One region of the Shewanella sp. MTB7 genome, then DNA from elsewhere that is predicted to be linked to it. Evidence: predicted binding sites of a transcription regulator. Region 1 holds the regulator's gene; each other region holds the start of a gene.
The links. The regulator LexA, encoded in region 1, represses DNA repair genes until DNA is damaged. The targets are predictions, from matches to a motif close to TACTGTATNNNNATACAGTA.
Positions count from the first base shown of each region.

Region 2: the regulator LexA is predicted to act here: its motif matches at 1,643-1,662, upstream of HWQ47_RS11925 (LexA family protein).
Region 3: the regulator LexA is predicted to act here: its motif matches at 1,700-1,719, upstream of recA (recombinase RecA).
Region 4: the regulator LexA is predicted to act here: its motif matches at 2,732-2,751, upstream of dinB (DNA polymerase IV).

Region 1 covers NZ_CP085636.1:345,391-349,879, reverse strand. The annotation lists gene plsB (glycerol-3-phosphate 1-O-acyltransferase PlsB) at 1-1,563, opposite strand, end outside; gene lexA (transcriptional repressor LexA) at 2,027-2,635, shown strand; gene HWQ47_RS01530 (cell division inhibitor SulA) at 2,632-3,144, shown strand; gene coxB (cytochrome c oxidase subunit II) at 3,578-4,489, shown strand, end outside.
Region 2 covers NZ_CP085636.1:2,808,821-2,813,309, forward strand. The annotation lists gene HWQ47_RS11920 (HNH endonuclease) at 102-1,286, shown strand; gene HWQ47_RS11925 (LexA family protein) at 1,675-2,082, shown strand; gene HWQ47_RS11930 (Y-family DNA polymerase) at 2,084-3,340, shown strand; gene HWQ47_RS11935 (hypothetical protein) at 3,587-3,868, shown strand; partial or broken gene HWQ47_RS11940 (DUF4113 domain-containing protein) at 4,015-4,176, shown strand; gene HWQ47_RS11945 (hypothetical protein) at 4,325-4,489, shown strand, end outside.
Region 3 covers NZ_CP085636.1:4,392,509-4,396,997, forward strand. The annotation lists gene alaS (alanine--tRNA ligase) at 1-209, opposite strand, end outside; gene recA (recombinase RecA) at 544-1,593, opposite strand; gene mutS (DNA mismatch repair protein MutS) at 1,924-4,489, shown strand, end outside.
Region 4 covers NZ_CP085636.1:4,724,185-4,728,673, reverse strand. The annotation lists gene HWQ47_RS20475 (GGDEF domain-containing protein) at 1-692, shown strand, start outside; gene bfr (bacterioferritin) at 1,062-1,532, shown strand; gene bfr (bacterioferritin) at 1,542-2,009, shown strand; gene HWQ47_RS20460 (hypothetical protein) at 2,215-2,403, shown strand; gene dinB (DNA polymerase IV) at 2,821-3,903, shown strand; gene HWQ47_RS20450 (aminoacyl-histidine dipeptidase) at 3,993-4,489, opposite strand, start outside.

The DNA of each region.
Region 1 (4,489 bases):
ATCGTTAATATTGGTCATCACTTGATTCGCAAGCGTGTTCACCACTGGTGTCAACCAAGTTGGTCTCTGCTCAGGATCGTTAGCGATCTCTTCACGCCAACCAGGAACCTGTTCATTGAGAAAGTTATGTAATGTGATCGGTTTGCCAAAGTTGACATAGCCTTGGCCAAAATTACCCAGCTTGCGTAAAGCCCCAACAAGCTGCCAAACAGACTCTTTCTTTTTCTTCTTACCACTTAACTCTTTATGGTAGGTTGCCACTTCCATCACATGATCATAACCAAGATAGACTGGCACAAGTGTTACAGGGCGTTCCATACCGCGCAGCACACTATTCAGTGTCATAGCGATCATCCCGGTCTTAGGAGCAAGTAGGCGTCCAGTGCGAGAACGACCACCTTCGGTGAAGTACTCAACCGAATAGCCTTTTGTAAATAGTTGATCCAAATATTCACGGAAAACAGCGGTATACAACTTGTTCCCCCTAAAACTACGACGAATGAAGAATGCACCACCTCGACGGAACATAGGACCTGCAGGCCAGAAATTTAGGTTAATACCGGCAGCGATGTGCGGCGGCACCATACCTTGATAATAGAGAATATAAGAGAGCAGCAGGTAATCCATATGGCTACGGTGACAAGGAACATAGATGATTTCATGACCATCATGGTGCAACTGCCTGATCTGCTCAGCACCTTTGATATTGATCCCTTTATACAGCTTATTCCATAACCAGGTTAGAAAACGTTCTGCAATACGCACTAGACTGTCTGAATAGTCCGCCGCTATTTCATCAAGATACTCCATCGCTTTTGATCTAGCTTCAACTTCGGAGATCTTCTTGCTGGCAGCTTCCTCTTGGATCGCTTTCTTTAAGGTGTCAGAGTTAATCAAGGCATGAAAAAGTGCTTGCCTCTTAGGTAAAACCGGGCCTGTCATCACTTTACGCTGACGACTAAAATGCACTCGTGCTACCCGCGCAAGTTTTTGAGCAATACGTTTGTCTGTGCCATGTTCATCGGCCATATAACGGATCGACACAGAGTTAGAAAACTGTACAAAGTTATGTCGACCTAAAAATAAGATCATCAAGCATTTACGCAACCAGGTTGGATTTTCACGTTCAAGCACCGCGGCTTTCATGGTGTCATCTTCTTTACCCGGCGTTCTTCCCCAATAAAGACTCACTGGTACGAGTTGTATATCCAGATCTGGGCTATTTTTATGCGCCTTTAATAGACCCATAAAACTGCTCATAAAGAATTCGTTACTCTTCCTTTTACCCATTAGAGGCTTAGCCCCTTCTAAGCAAACGACTCTTGGAGTCGATTCCCCCTCAACCACAAGCGGATCATAAGGACTAGGCAAACCTAACTCACCGGTGATCTCACTGAGCGCAGCGATATCACTTAGAGATTCAGTTTTCATAACGTAAACCAAGGGCTTTTCAGGATCTAAATTAAGATCTTTAAAAGGTTCATGAGGCACGACAATAGTGTGCACCAACTTTTTCTGAAGCCAGCGTAGTGATTTAAACCAAAGAGAGTCTTGTTTGGACATTATTCTTATGCAATGTGTTTTATTTAATAACTGCATAGAGTACCAGATATTGAATAATTCCACCAAAATTAGCTAGCCCTATATCTGAGTGCCAACTGAAGTTATGTATATATGAGTTCCATATTGATGATTGATGACTTCACGGCTTTCATACAGCAGTCCCTGAATATACCCAAGCTACTTAGAAATGCAGGATTCAGTGAGAACTTAATGTGCTTTAGGCAAGATATTGATTGTTGGTAATGGTTGTTCCCTTGGCAAAATCAATAACGCAGAATAAAGTGCACTCTAGATTACAATAGTAACCCATCAACGAAAGCTTTGCGCAAGCCCACTTCGTTGTTGCATCAGCCTAAATAAAGAGTAAAAAGAAAGAGAAAAATAGATAAAATGTGGTTAATACTTGCACTGCACAAGATACTGTATATACTGACAGTTACTGTATAGAAAGACAGGATCACCCATGAGACCATTGACACCACGACAAGCTGAAATTCTTGAACTAATTAAGTGCAATATTGCCGAGACAGGTATGCCTCCTACCCGTGCAGAGATTGCCAAACGTTTGGGTTTTAAAAGCGCCAACGCCGCAGAGGAACATCTAAAGGCCTTAGCTAAGAAAGGCTGTATTGAGATTATTCCTGGCACATCTCGTGGTATCAGGTTAACTCAGGTAGAAGAACCCGGTCTACCTTTGATAGGGCAAGTCGCCGCTGGTGAGCCTATTTTAGCCCAAGAGCATGTAGAGCAGCACTACCAAGTTGATCCAAACATGTTCCACCCCAGTGCTGACTTTCTACTTAGGGTACGTGGTGATAGCATGAAAAACATCGGTATCCTAGAAGGCGATCTTCTTGCCGTTCACAAATCTACTCAGGCAAGAAACGGTCAAATCGTTGTTGCTCGAGTTGAAGATGATGTCACCGTTAAACGTTTCGAGAAAAAGGGCAACACTGTTTATCTTCACGCTGAAAATGAAGATTATAAACCGATAGTCGTTGATCTCACTAACCAAAGCCTAAATATCGAAGGATTGGCAGTCGGTGTTATCCGCAACGGAGGTTGGCAATGAATAGATTAATCGGTAACGGTCCTAGACACCCTGGACTATGGTTAGATCACGAAAATCAGTATTCGAATCAGTTACGATCAAGCACTATTTCGACGGTGGCAACCCACACCCATGGACGCGATGAGTTACGACAGGTAAGTGCTCAACTTGCCACATTAAGTCTCCAAGGACAGTGGATCGTGTTAATCAGCCCACCAAATATTGGTTACAAACAGGTGTTAGCAGAAGCAGGAGTTAGGATGAACCGAGTCCTACTCGTCCATGCCAAAGATGAAGTCGAAACACTCTGGGCGATGGAAAAAGCACTAACAAGCGGCACATCAAGTGCAGTACTGTGTTGGACTCAATCTTTAGATGCACGTGATAGTCGCCGCCTGCAAATTGTTGCTAAAAGTGCCAGAGCTTTAGGTATTGTGATTGAAGATGCTAATGCCGGTTTGCAAATAGAAGCGCATAACCACGTACTCGATTCCACTATAAAACCAAGTTTGTTCGGCTCTGTTCACTAAATACAGCCAATAAATAATAAGCTAATAAACTGACTTCAAGCCCCTTATTGGGGCTTTTTTGTATCGAATTATTTTTAAAATAAAGAAAAAGTGATCTTGATCAATATTTCAACACCAAGTAGGTTAGAGATATAACAACGATAATTTGTTATATCCAAACGATTTAGTCGTCTGCAAAGTAAATCAATTCACAGTGATATAACTGCATTGTTTTGCCTAGATGAAATCGGATCAGATATAGCCAGTAGTTGGTACAAATGTGGTTATCCTGGCAGCAAACAACAAGACTGCTTACTTTTTACAATAAAAAAGTAAAACCACTAATGTACTTTGAAGTCATCGTTGCTTTGTTGGGAACTTGAAGAGTTTGCATAGAGCAGAGACTTACTGTGTGACTCTTCTTTGTCTTATATTTTGACAGAGGAGAAGTCTAGTGAAGAAAGTGTTGTATTGTTTTTTGGCGTTGCTGTTTACGCCATCCATGTTGGCATCAGAGATGCCCTTGAATATGACTCAAGGGGTCACCGATATCAGTGGTCAGGTTTATAACCTCCACATGATTATCCTATATATCTGCTGCGCCATCGGGTTCCTGGTTTTTGGTGTCATGATCTACTCCATGATCAACCACAGAAAATCCAAGGGAGCGATTGCCTCCAATTTTCATGAAAGTACAAAAGTCGAAATAGCGTGGACAATTATACCTTTCATCATCCTCATTTTAATGGCTATCCCTGCTACTAAAACATTGATTGCCATGGAAGACTCCTCCGATGCCGATATAACAATTAAGGTCACCGGATCCCAATGGAAATGGCATTACAGCTATTTCGATCAAGATATTGAATTTTACAGTTTACTCTCGACTCCAAGAGCACAGATTGAAGGAACGGAAGCTAAGGGAGTAAATTACCTCCTTGAAGTCGACAAGCCTTTAGTGCTGCCCATCAATAAAAAAGTACGTTTCTTGATGACCTCTGATGATGTTATCCACTCTTGGTGGGTACCCGCTTTCGCCGTCAAAAAAGATGCAAACCCAGGATTTATTAATGAAGCTTGGACTCGTATTGATAAGCCCGGTGTTTATCGCGGCCAATGTGCTGAGCTATGTGGTAAAGATCATGGCTTTATGCCCATTGTTGTTGAAGCTCTTACCGAAGCTGATTTTGATATTTGGTTAGCTGCACAGAAAAATGCAGCGAGTAATGCAGCCGCCGAAGCACAAGCCGCACTATCTCAAACCTTAAGCATGGAAGATCTCATGGCTCAAGGAGAACAAGTGTATATGGCTCGCTGTGCTGCATGTCACCAGCCCAACGGTGCAGGCCTACCTGGCGTGTTCCCT
Region 2 (4,489 bases), 2.5 Mb from region 1:
ATCGCCCAAGACGTATATACAAATATTAGCTATAAAATGTATTCTTGTCATTTGGCTTATATAATAATTTCAATATATTAAATATGGTAGTAGGGATTTAGATGGCGAGTATAGAAAGTGCTTTATTAACGGAGTCTTGTGCGTTGTGTAATATCCCTTGGGGTGTGTCAAGACATAGTCCTGAACACATAATTCCAGAGTCTATTGGCGGAAGAAAAACGGTGACAGGATTTATATGTGAGTCTTGCAATAATGACAGTGGTGGAACTTGGGATAAGGAATTGAGTTCACAGCTAAAAAGCTTTTCTGCATTGCTTGGTGTGAAGCGTCAAAAGGGGAAAAAGCCATTTTTTGACTTTCAGACAAGGGCTGGGGAATCTATTAGATTCGAAGTTGATGGGACGTTAAGTTTTACTGGTAAGTCAACAGTAACAGATACTATAGATCCGTCCAAAGGGACTGGAAATGTTTCTGTGAGGGCTAGAACACACGGGCAAGCTGATAAAATAATGGAAGGTCTCAAAAATAAGTATTTAAAAATGGGAGCTAAAACGGTTACTTTTAGTAAACGAGAATCTACTCAGTATTTTCAGCAACAAGTACCCATACAAACATCCTTTGGTGGGGATTTTGCCGGAAAATCGTTAGTGAAATCAGTGTGGGCTCTTGCCGCACTGAGTGAGATTGAGCCTTCATCTTGCGAGAAAGCATATGATTACTTGGTAAATGGCGGTGAGACATGTTTTGGGTATTTTTACAGTAGAGATCTTTTAAGTTCTAGGCCAGCAGATATTATCCACTGCGTCGCTATAAAAGGAGTTCCCTCGAAAGGATTGTTGTTGGGGTATGTGGAATATTTTTCAGTTTTACGGGTGGTTGTGTGTTTGTCGGAAAATTATTCTGGTACTGAATTTATAAATACATATTCCATAAACCCCACAACAGCTGAAGTCCTTGAGCTTGATGTGGATTTAAATTTTGGTGCTCATGAAATAAAAGATATCTATGATCATAAATATTTTGATAATGATGAACTGAAAAATTGTCTAGCCCGCCTTTCTCTGCTGTCATGTCAGAGATCTATAAAGCTAAATTTGCAAAAGTATCTTGAGCAAGTAACTAAAGACGTTTGTATAGAATATGGATTTGACGAAGAGCAAGACCTTACTGATGAAGAATATATGATGTTTTGTAATCGCATTATAGAATTAATCATTCCCTTTTATGAGCGGGAGTTAGGCCTCCAAAGGAAGTCTGCCATGGAGAATAATGATATTATAGAATAAGAGATCGTTTCCGTTTGTGGGCCAAAGTTGACAATACAATCGACAGCGACCTATTTTGCTCGGCTCATTAATGTCTAATTGTTAGTCAACAGAACATTTCTGCAACTGTACTCACATATAACTCAATCCGAGTGATTCTTTTTCTGAAGTTTACATTGAAAGAACCTTCTACCTTCATTTGCTCTAAGCGTATTGAAAAGCTTCAAGGAAATGCTAAGAGTCGTTGTGAATCCACTGAATATTTAAACCTGCTCGCTGTTTGTTCGACTAGACGGTTAAACACCCAATTCACTGTTTTTATTTGATTTATAATCTATATACATATAAATATTCGCAGGAAATCAACTGTTGATATATACTGTATATAAAAACAGTGCTTGGTTGGATTATGCGTGTAATACTATATAAAGCAAGTGCGGGGATCACCGGCTTCGAAAGCCCTGCTACAGATTACAGTCAACTTCCATTAAGTCTTGACGAGCTTCTTATTGAGCATCCTAGCGCGACATTTATCGGTCAAGCGCAGGGCGACTCAATGCAAGGAGTGGGGATTTTTGACGGTGATATTCTTATTGTTGATCGTCATGTTGTGATTAGAAATAACGATGTAGTTGTGGCCAATTACAATGGTGAGTTTGTCTGTAAAATCATTGATACCCGCTCGCGTCAGCTATTGTCTTCAAACGAGTTGCACCAGCCTATTCCCATCCATGAATATGATACTTTCTCTATAGAGGAAGTGGTGACACGTTCTATTCGTTGTCATCGTCCTAGCTCGCTATTAAGTTGTGAATGATATGTTTGCCCTAGTCGATGCCAACTCCTTTTACTGCAGTGCCGAACAAGTCTTTCGCCCTGATTGGCGTGGTAAGCCTATTATTGTTTTATCGAACAACGATGGTTGTGTGGTAGCGGCAAACCGCCAAGCAAAAGAGGCTGGCGTTCCTCGATTTTCGCCGTATTTTCAGATTAAGGTTTTATGTCAACAAAAGAGCGTCATTGCACTTTCTTCAAACTATGAACTTTACGGTGACTTGTCCGCTAAGATGATGCAGGTCATTGGCCGTTTTGCACCTGAGCAGCATGTTTACTCGATAGATGAATCCTTTCTTTCTTTTGCGCATTGTTATCCTGCAATTCCTTGCTTGCATTCACAGGCTCAAGCTATACGTCGCGCTGTTTGGAAAGAGGTGAGATTACCCGTGTGTGTGGGAATCGGTGAAACACTGACGCTAGCCAAAGTAGCTAATCATGCCGCTAAGAAAATTCAAGGCTATGACGGTGTCTGCGTTATCGATAGTGAAGCTAAGCGAATTGAAATTTTACAGCAGTTAGAAACCGCTGACGTGTGGGGGATAGGTCGTCGTTTAAGTAAAAAGCTCACATTAATGAATATCAGGACTGCTTTTGATTTGGCTAAAATGCCGCCTGGTTTAGCGCGTAAGCAATTCAGTATTGAAGTTGAGCGGACTGTAAGGGAGCTAAACGGGCAAATTTGCAAACAATGGGATGAGGCTAGGGCAGATAAAAAGCAGATATTCTCAACGCGAAGTGTCGGTGAGCGGATAACTGACTTTGAACAACTGCATCAAGCCCTTTCTAAACACGCCGCTATTGCTGCTACAAAAGCACGCAAACAAGGCTCAAGCTGTAAGAGTATGCTGGTGTTTGCATCTAATTCACCTTATGACGAAAGGCCACTGAGCTATAAAACAACAATTCACTTCCCTTGCCCAACAGATGATACAACAGAGATAACCGCGGCAGTTTCTAATGTTGTGAGTCAGCTTTATCGCCCTGGCGTTCGTTACTATCGAATTGGTGTGGGCTTGATTGATTTAACCAGTACTCATCATGCCCAGTTAGATCTATTTAATGCATCAAAATCTAACCCCGCACTTATGCGTGTTTATGATGGTATTAATCAACGTTTCGGTACCGATACGCTATTTTTAGCGGCTCAAGGAACAGAGCAAAAGTGGACCATGAGAAGGGATCTACTGACTCCTCAGTACACCACCAATTGGAATAGCCTCCCACAGATTAAGTGCTGAGTATTGTATTGGCTAAACTTGTTTTCACTCTAAATGCCTTAAAGTTATTTAGGGTGGAATATTATTTCTATTCAATTGCTTATGTGGTGACAGCGGTTTGTTTTTCACATAATATATATTTTCAATAATGAGCTGGAAATAGTGGATAGTATTACTTATTCATAACATATCAAGCTATAGGTAGTACTGAATTTGTAAGGCACAAACTACAGAGAAAGTGACCCCGTTTAATCAAGGATATTGATCATGAAACTAAGTTTTGAAGAAATTGAATTATTACAAAAAGCTTTACTTTCACACCGTCGGAAAGTTGAAGAAAAAGATGGTCAAAGTAATCCAGAGTTTTTGGCATCGGCTCAATTAATGGATAAATTGTCTGTTAACCATGATGGTGCAGAGATTAAATTCTTTCCTAAAAGTAATGATAGGGTAATTGATAGCGAGAAGAATGATATTGATAGTGCAATAACATTAAAGCATTTTCCTAATGAAGATAATGCAAGGTTGGTCAAGGCTCTATTAGGATAGGGGCATTATAGATACAACTTAAAGTGAGCTGTTTAGACTTGATTATGTAACTTAATCAAAATCCAGAAGGTAATCTTTTACCTTCTGGATCTTTAGATACTCTGTTTTATGCAGCTTAACTAACGGGTGTTGTAGAGCGGGATGACTCTGCGCTTATGAATGTCTATGATGATATTAATCAACGTTTCGGTACTGATACACTATTTTTAGCGGCTCAAGGGACGGAGCAGAAATGGACCATGCGGCGTGATCTACTCACGCCACAATACACAATCAAGTGGGGATGTGTGCCGCAGATCAAGTGCTGAAAAACTTGGGAGGTAAATCATTTCTTCCCCAAAGTGAGTTTGGAACGATAGACATCTAATTTTACCAACCCTAAGTTTGACTCAGTTTATCTAATCCATATAGAGTGCTTGTATCGATTAAAAACTACCTGATGGACGAGTAGAAGAAGTGAATACATATACACATCATCATATTGAACGCTTTTATAAAAAATTTATAAGTAGAACTTTTGATCAAGATGATGTCGCTATGTTTATAGTATTAGCTAGAGATTACACACCTAAAGGAAGTATCTTTCGCGAGTTTGGTGATTTTTTAGCACACCCTGATGAA
Region 3 (4,489 bases), 2.3 Mb from region 1:
CGTACGCAACGTTGTGAAGAGGTAGCGCGAGTATAACTACGCTTATCTTCCCCAAGGAACACATCTTTAAACTGATTCATACCTGCGTTAGTAAACAGCAAGGTTGGATCATTAACAGGTACCAGTGAACTACTGTCCACAACCTGATGACCGTTGGTACGGAAATACTCTAAGAAAGCACTTCTTAGCGCTGCAGTGGTTTGATACATGAAATCATCCTGAATTAATTAAGCTAACTGCGATTACTATGATCACAGATCATACTATTAGCCGAACATTATAATCAGTCTACAGGATAACAACCAGTGATTTAGGGATGGAAAAGTGGGAAAGAGATTAAATTTGTTAGCCTAATCCTTATTCATCATAGGGATCATATTCCAAAGCAGAAGCCACTAAATCGTACGTTAGGCCTTGTTCCAACAAATATAGGGTCAGTTAGCTTTGAACTTAAAGAAAAAAATCATCGCGGCGTGCAAGTTGCGCTACCGCGAAATAATCTGCCAAATGGCTTATAGAGCGACTAATGACTAAGTCTGAGACTTAAAAGACTTCACCAGTTTCTAGATCAACATTATCATCAACAATAGCTGGTTCAGCCGGTGTTAATAACATCTCTCTAAGTGTTTTATCAATTTCATCAGCAATGGCAGGATTCTCTAGCAGATATTTACCAGCATTGGCACGGCCTTGACCAATTTTGTCACCTTTATAGCTGTACCAAGCACCCGCTTTTTCAACCAGTTTATGGGTAACGCCCAAGTCAACTAGCTCACCAGTGCGGTTAATGCCTTGACCATATAGAATTTGGAACTCTGCTTGTCTAAATGGCGCTGCAATCTTGTTCTTAACCACTTTTACGCGGGTTTCGTTACCGATCACTTCTTCACGATCTTTAATTGCACCGGTACGACGAATATCGAGACGAACAGAAGCATAAAACTTAAGTGCATTACCACCCGTTGTAGTTTCAGGGTTACCAAACATCACACCAATCTTCATACGGATTTGGTTAATGAAGATAAGCATTGTGTTAGTCTGCTTAAGGTTACCAGCAAGCTTACGCATCGCTTGGCTCATCATACGAGCAGCAAGACCCATATGAGAATCACCAATCTCACCTTCAATTTCAGCTTTTGGTGTTAAAGCCGCTACCGAATCGACAACAATAACATCGACAGCACCAGAGCGTGTTAGTGCATCACAAATTTCTAATGCTTGCTCACCGGTATCAGGTTGTGAACAAAGTAGGTTATCAATATCCACACCCAGTTTCTTCGCATATATTGGATCCAACGCATGTTCGGCATCGATAAAGGCACATACCCGACCTTCACGTTGAGCCGCAGCAATCACTTCGAGCGTCAAAGTTGTTTTACCCGAAGATTCAGGACCATAAATCTCGACAATACGACCTAAAGGAAGGCCGCCGGCACCTAAGGCAATATCTAAAGAGAGTGAACCAGTAGAGATAGTTTCAACATCCATTGAGCGATTTTCACCCAGCTTCATGATAGAGCCTTTACCGAACTGCTTTTCAATCTGGCTTAAAACAGCGTTAAGTGCTTTCTCTTTGTTCGCGTCTATCTTCATTCCTGTATCCTCAGAGTCACAGCGACTGCGCTGCTTAAAATCTTGTAATGACTCCACTGCTTGCTTAAAAAGTGCTTTAAAAGGAGTCTCAATATGCAAACTAGTATACTGTATAGTCATACAGTATCAAGTGCTGTTGATGATTATTTTTATTCACCCCAGATCACTGGATAATAAGTACTTATTTACACAGATATTATTCATTCGCATTTTTAATCACGATTAAAGGCTCGATAATAGGAAAAATATTGTTAATATTGGCGCAACCAGTTAAGGCCTGTTTAGATTGATACGGCCTGTTTAATACGTCAGCAAAGAGACGAGCAGTAGATGAAAGCAATCGACAACCAAGATTTAGAAAAACATACCCCTATGATGCGTCAATATTTGACGTTAAAAGCCGAGAATCCAGATGTACTTCTGTTCTATCGTATGGGGGATTTCTATGAACTCTTTTACGATGATGCTAAAAAAGCGTCTGAATTATTAGGGATATCGCTTACAGCAAGAGGCAAAAGTGGTGGCGATCCAATTCCCATGGCTGGTCTCCCCTATCACGCAGTGGAAGGTTACTTAGCTAAGCTGGTTCAACTAAGAGTCTCGGTCGCTATATGTGAGCAGATCGGTGACCCTGCAACATCCAAAGGCCCTGTCGAGCGTAAAGTTGTCCGTCTCGTCACCCCAGGTACGCTGACCGATGAAGCCCTTCTGCAGGAGAGAAGAGACAACTTACTTGCTGCTGTCTATCATGGAAAAACAGGCTTTGGTTACGCAACGTTAGACATCAGCTCAGGTCGCTTTGTCATTGCCGAATTAACGACATCTGAAGCATTGGAAGCTGAACTTCAACGTACCAGCCCTGCAGAAATTCTTTACAGCGAAGACTTCAGTGAGATGGGGCTTATTGCTGGTTTTCAAGGCACACGCCGTCGCCCTGAATGGGAGTTTGACTTTGACACCAGTAAAAAACTCTTACTCGATCAGTTTGGTACCAAAGATCTTCATGGCTTTGGCGTCGATGGGGCTCGTCTGTCACTTCAAGCCGCTGGTTGTCTTATGCAATATGTTAAAGATACCCAACGTACAGCACTGCCTCATATCAATTCTATCGTCAGGTTTAATCAAGGTGATAGTATTATTCTTGATGCTGCCACCAGACGTAATCTTGAACTGACGGTCAATCTTCAAGGCGGTTATACCAATACCTTAGCCACAGTATTAGATAATACCACCACGCCTATGGGCAGCCGTATGCTGCAAAGGTGGATACACGAGCCGCTTCGTGATCGTACTCGTATCGAAGCACGTCAAAATGCACTTGCAGAGATATTAGAAAACGGGCTCTATGATGAGCTTCACCCTCTACTGAAATCTCTAGGAGATATTGAGCGGATCACCGCAAGACTGGCCTTAAGAAATGCACGCCCTAGGGATTTTTCTCGTCTTAAACATGCACTCGCCATTTTGCCTGAAATCCAACACATTTTAGCCAAGTGTCAATCAGACCATATCAAGCATCTTGCCCATCTTATCAGCGAGTTTCCTCAGGAACTGGCACTACTCGATAGGGCTATCGTCGATAATCCTCCGATGCTGATCCGCGATGGTGGCGTGTTAAAACCTGGCTACAATGCGGAATTAGATCAATGGCGCGACCTGAGCCAAGGCGCGACAGATTATTTAGCTGAGCTTGAAGCTAGAGAAAAAGAGGCTACAGGCATATCGACTCTAAAGGTTGGGTATAACCGCGTACACGGTTATTATATCGAAGTGAGTCGCAGAGAATCTGATCTGGTACCTCTTAGCTATCAGCGTAGACAAACACTGAAAAATACTGAACGTTATATCGTCGCTGAACTTAAAGAACACGAAGAGAAAGTGCTTTCTAGTCAAGGTAAGGCATTGGCACTTGAGAAGCAGTTATGGGATCAACTCTTTGATCTTATTTTACCAAAACTCCATGAACTCCAGTTATTCGCTCAAGGCGCGGCCGAACTCGATGTGATCGCTAACTTTGCAGAGCGCGCTGAAACCCTTAACTATCAAAGACCAGTATTAATCGAGAGTTCAGGTATACAGATAGAGTCCGGTCGTCACCCAGTGATCGAACAGGTTAGCCAAACACCTTTTATCGCTAATCCAGTAACCCTAAATCCAACACGTAAAATGCTCATTGTCACAGGCCCTAATATGGGAGGTAAGTCGACCTATATGAGACAGGTTGCCTTGATCACCTTGATGGCTCACATCGGCTGTTATGTACCTGCTCAAAGTGCCATTATAGGACCCGTTGATCGTATATTTACCCGTATTGGTGCCGCTGACGATCTCGCATCCGGTCGCTCCACGTTCATGGTTGAGATGACAGAAACCGCTAATATCTTGCACAATGCGACACCCAACAGCTTAGTATTAATGGATGAAATTGGTCGAGGCACCTCGACCTATGATGGCCTGTCATTAGCATGGTCAGCGGCGGAATATCTAGCGCAGACAATTAAAGCTATGACCTTGTTCGCCACCCACTATTTTGAACTAACTCAACTACCGGATCTCATCTCAAATGTAGCTAATGTACACCTTGATGCGATTGAGCACGGTGATACGATCATCTTTATGCATGCCGTTCAGGATGGTGCTGCAAGCAAGAGTTACGGACTGCAGGTTGCAGCACTTGCCGGGGTGCCTAACTCAGTAATTTTAGCTGCAAAACATAAGTTACATCATTTAGAAAGCCGTGATGCCCAAAACGATGAATTAACACAATCTAATGGAGTGCAACAAAGTATTGTATTCCCAGAGCCAATTGGCTCTCCACTTCAAGAGGCTATGGACTCGATTAGACCCGACGAGCTAACCCCTAAACAGGCACTCGATATTTTATACGAGCTTAAAA
Region 4 (4,489 bases), 2.0 Mb from region 1:
ATGTCGTGGTGATGATCTTATGGGTCACATGCGAACATATTTCAAATCAGGATGAACAGATGCTTAAAGGTTTTTCTAAGGTTTACGAAAACTTTCTCTCTATTGTGATTGAGAGTGAAACCGATCCCCTAACTGGGCTTCTTAATAGAAAAGCTTTTCTACCTCGCCTGACTAAAGCGGCGAAGGTGATAAAACAGGAGGCGATTGATTGTGTTATTAACCCCCAGACATGTGATCTCAGTGCCAAGCGTTACTGGTTATGTATCTTTGATATCGATAAGTTTAAAGTGATCAATGATACTTTTGGTCATCTGTATGGTGATGAAATACTGATTGATCTTGTGAGGGTGATGAAATCCACTTTTAGCGAACTTGATAGCATGTTCAGATTTGGTGGTGATGAGTTTGTTATTATCATGTCTAAGCGGGAAAAGGCTGAGATGCTGAATTTGTGTGAGGATTTTTCTCATAAACTCTCCATTCATCATGGTAGAGAGGTGAAGGTGACTATCTCGATGGGGATCATTGAAATTAACTGCCAAGAGGAACCGAGTGAGCTGTTAGTAAAAGCTGACAAAGCACTTTATTATATCAAAGAGACAGGTAGAGATAGGATTGGACTTTACGAAGACCTTATTGCCGATGGTTCTATTATTCCACTTAAAATTGAAGATGATATAGAGCTGTTTTAATTTGTAGATTTATCCCCGCGATCCGTTAATCGTTTTATTAACCACCTCCTATGGTGGATTCTGTTAACCTAATGAAACGATACATTTAACTTTCCTATTTTTCATATCTCCATACAACTTTTCTATTAATGGACTGCAATCTGTTTACACCGTTTTTATATAAAACGTAAATATTTGAGTACCTTCTCTCTAAGATGTGTTTGGTAAACTAAATCTTAATGATAATACTTCTTCTTTACCAAGGTTATGATATATAAGGATTTTTATCTTTTTAGCTAATGGTGTGTTAACCTCTATTTATTGATGTAGATCAAATTCTAATTATTTTTTTATATTTTCTTATCAGTGTTTAATTTGGGAGAGAATCAAATGAAAGGCCAACCTAAAGTACTTAGTCAGCTCAATAAGGTACTTACCTTTGAATTGACTGCAATAAATCAGTACTTCCTCCATGCCAGAATGTTTAAGAATTGGGGATTAGATGCGCTCGATAAAACGGAATACAAGAAATCTATCCAAGATATGAAACATGCGGATAAGTTGATCGAACGAGTGTTATTTCTAGAGGGACTGCCTAATCTCCAGATGCTACAAAGATTACGTATTGGTGAGCACAGTGAAGAGATGCTGGCTTGCGACAAAGAGATGTTAGAGGAGGAGTTAGTTCAACTCCGTGAAGCTATTGAGCTTTGTGAAACAGAGCGTGATTATGTAAGCCGAGATGTTCTTGAAGATATTCTGGAAGATGAAGAGGAGCATCTGGATTGGCTTGAGGCTCAGCAGGAATTGATCGGACTAACGGGCATCCAAAACTACTTACAATCAAAAATAGATAAATAAGAGGCTAGTATGAAAGGTAATCAAGACGTTATCGATACACTTAATCAGCTTTTGACCGGTGAACTCTCGGCAATGGACCAATATTTTGTCCATGGATTGATGTATGAAGATTGGGGGTTGAATGAGCTACACGTACGAATTTCCCATGAATCAGACGATGAGCGGGTGCATGCTGGAAAACTGGTTCAGCGCATTTTGTTTTTAGAGGGAACCCCAGATGTAGCCAGTCGTGAAGCGCTTAATATTGGTAAGAATACGCAAGAGATGTTGGAAAATGACCTTAATTATGAGTATCAAGTTGCTGAGAATCTTCGCAAGGCAATAGCCTTATGTGAAGATAAGAAAGATTATCAGACCCGAGAAATCTTAGAGGTGTTACTTGATGAGACTGAATCAGATCACATGTATTGGCTTGAAAAACAGTTAGGTTTGATCGGTAAAGTTGGATTACAAAACTATCTACAATCAAAAATGTAGTGGCTTAAGATAATAGTTAAAAATTAAGCCTAGTTTTTAACTGGGTTTTTTTATGAAAGATATTATGATCTATTAATTGTTGTGTCAGGAATAATATGTTCTTGATACAAAACGATGCAATTTCGTACAAGTAAGTTCTTCTTCATACAGCTTAAGTTCAGTCAAATCCTTTATCCTAAATGAGTAACATTGTGGGAGGATTGATATGAACACAACCAAGCAAATAGAGTTAATGCCAGACAGCTTTGGCGAACAGATCTCAAATCTGCAACTGCGGATAAAGTCACTAGAGTCTGAGCTAATCAGAGCAAAGCATCAGTTATCAAACTCGAGTCACTGTGAAACCATTGCCTTGAGCGAAGATGAGATTAAGATGATCTATGCGCAGTTTTAAGCTTTCTCTACTTTTTAGAGCCTGTATTAGTGTTCAGATGTAAATGAGCCGATATTCTATTTCTGTGACAGCTTAAATCGTTTTCAATACTGTTTGTGCGTTAGCCATCTGTATTTTTATCCATGTGTAACAGATCGTCGAAACCCTTCTCTAAGCGCCAATCAAGTGTCCTCAACTAGATTGATTGCGTTGCTCAATATATTCAAAGAATCACCGATGAGTATTCAACCGTTTAAAATTTAACAGTGTTACCTATCTCTTTAATGTTGAAGTGTTATAGAAGAGCTCTTAATGACTCCTTTCTATTTTTGGGTGACAATAACTTGAGTACTGTTTAAATATACAGTATCTTAATTGAAAGAGATAAATTGGTGTGCTCGTGTGTGAGTGACACCCGGATTAAGAAATTAATTGACCGTGAAGAAAATCATTCATATCGATATGGATTGTTATTTTGCCGCAGTGGAAATGCGTGATTTCCCCGAACTGAGAGGCAAACCGATTGCTGTGGGAGGACGCAGTGATCGTCGTGGGGTGATCAGCACTTGTAACTATGAAGCTCGCGTTTTTGGCGTACGTTCAGCAATGGCTTCAGGCTACGCATTAAAGCTGTGTCCGGACTTAATATTAGTTCCTGGGCGCATGTTGGTTTACAAAGAGGTATCTAACCAAATCCGTGAAGTTTTTGCTCGCTACACCGATTTAATCGAACCCCTATCTCTCGATGAAGCCTATTTAGATGTCAGTGACAGCACTCAATGTCAGGGCTCAGCTACGCGTATTGCTGAGGCGATTCGTCAGGAGATATTCGAGTTAACAGGATTAACGGCGTCTGCCGGTATCGCCCCTGTGAAGTTTCTCGCCAAAGTCGCCTCCGATCTCAATAAACCTAATGGACAATATGTGATAACACCAGAGATGATTTCCCCTTTTGTAAAAACCTTACCTTTAACAAAAATTCCAGGTGTTGGTAAGGTCACAGGTAAAAAGCTTGAAGATATCGGACTGGTCACCTGCGGTGATTTACAGGATTACCCGAAAGATGAGCTGATAGCTCGTTTTGGCAAGTTTGGCACCGTCTTAATCGAACGAGCCCAAGGTATCGATTTACGGGAGATTAGCTCCCATAGAGAAAGCAAGTCGGTTGGGGTTGAGACCACACTAGCTAAAGATATCTACACACTAGAGCAGTGCCAAGGTGTGATGCCGCAATTACTGCAGGAGCTTTCGACGCGCATTCATCGCAGTGCCAAAGAGAGGAAGATACACAAACAAGTGGTGAAGCTTAAGTTTAATGATTTTAAACAGACCACCATAGAGCACAGAAGTGATGAAGTATCGGTAAAACTGTTTTATGATCTGCTCGTTCAAGCTTTGGAGCGACAACAGGGAAGAGGGATACGATTATTAGGAGTCTCGGTAGGTTTGGCGAGTCAGGCAGATGCCCAGAAATCGGAACAAAGTGAAGCGAGTGAATCACAGATGGACTTAGGCTTTTAAAATAAGTTTTTAAAAGAAGGCCCTAGGTTCTAGAACTAGGGCCTTAAGAAGCATTTATCGAGTTCCTAGGACCTCGAACCTTTATTTAGTTATCCTTTCTCTGGAATACGTTCCAGTACTGCTAACAGTAGTTTGTAATACTGTTCCACGGTTTTTATCAATACTTTTTCATCTGGGCTGTGTGGGTAACGAATGGTCGGACCGATAGACACCATGTCCATCTCTGGGTAGGGTTTCTTAAACAGACCACACTCCAGACCCGCATGTATCACCATGATAACAGGCTCTTTGTTGTAGATGTCATCATAGGTTTCACGCACAAGTGCCATTACCGGAGAGCTACTGTCAGGCTTCCAACCTGGGTAGGCGCCGCTTAGCTCGATCTCTATACCCGCTAAGTTAGCCAATGATGTCAATACACCTTCAACTTCTTCACGGCCCGAGTCGAGTAGTGAACGGATTAAACAAATAACCTCAACACTCTCATTTTCAGTGTTAATCACGCCCACATTCAGTGACGTTTCAGTGACCCCGATAACTTCATCACTCATGCGAATAACGCCATTTGGACAAGCGTTAAGCAGAT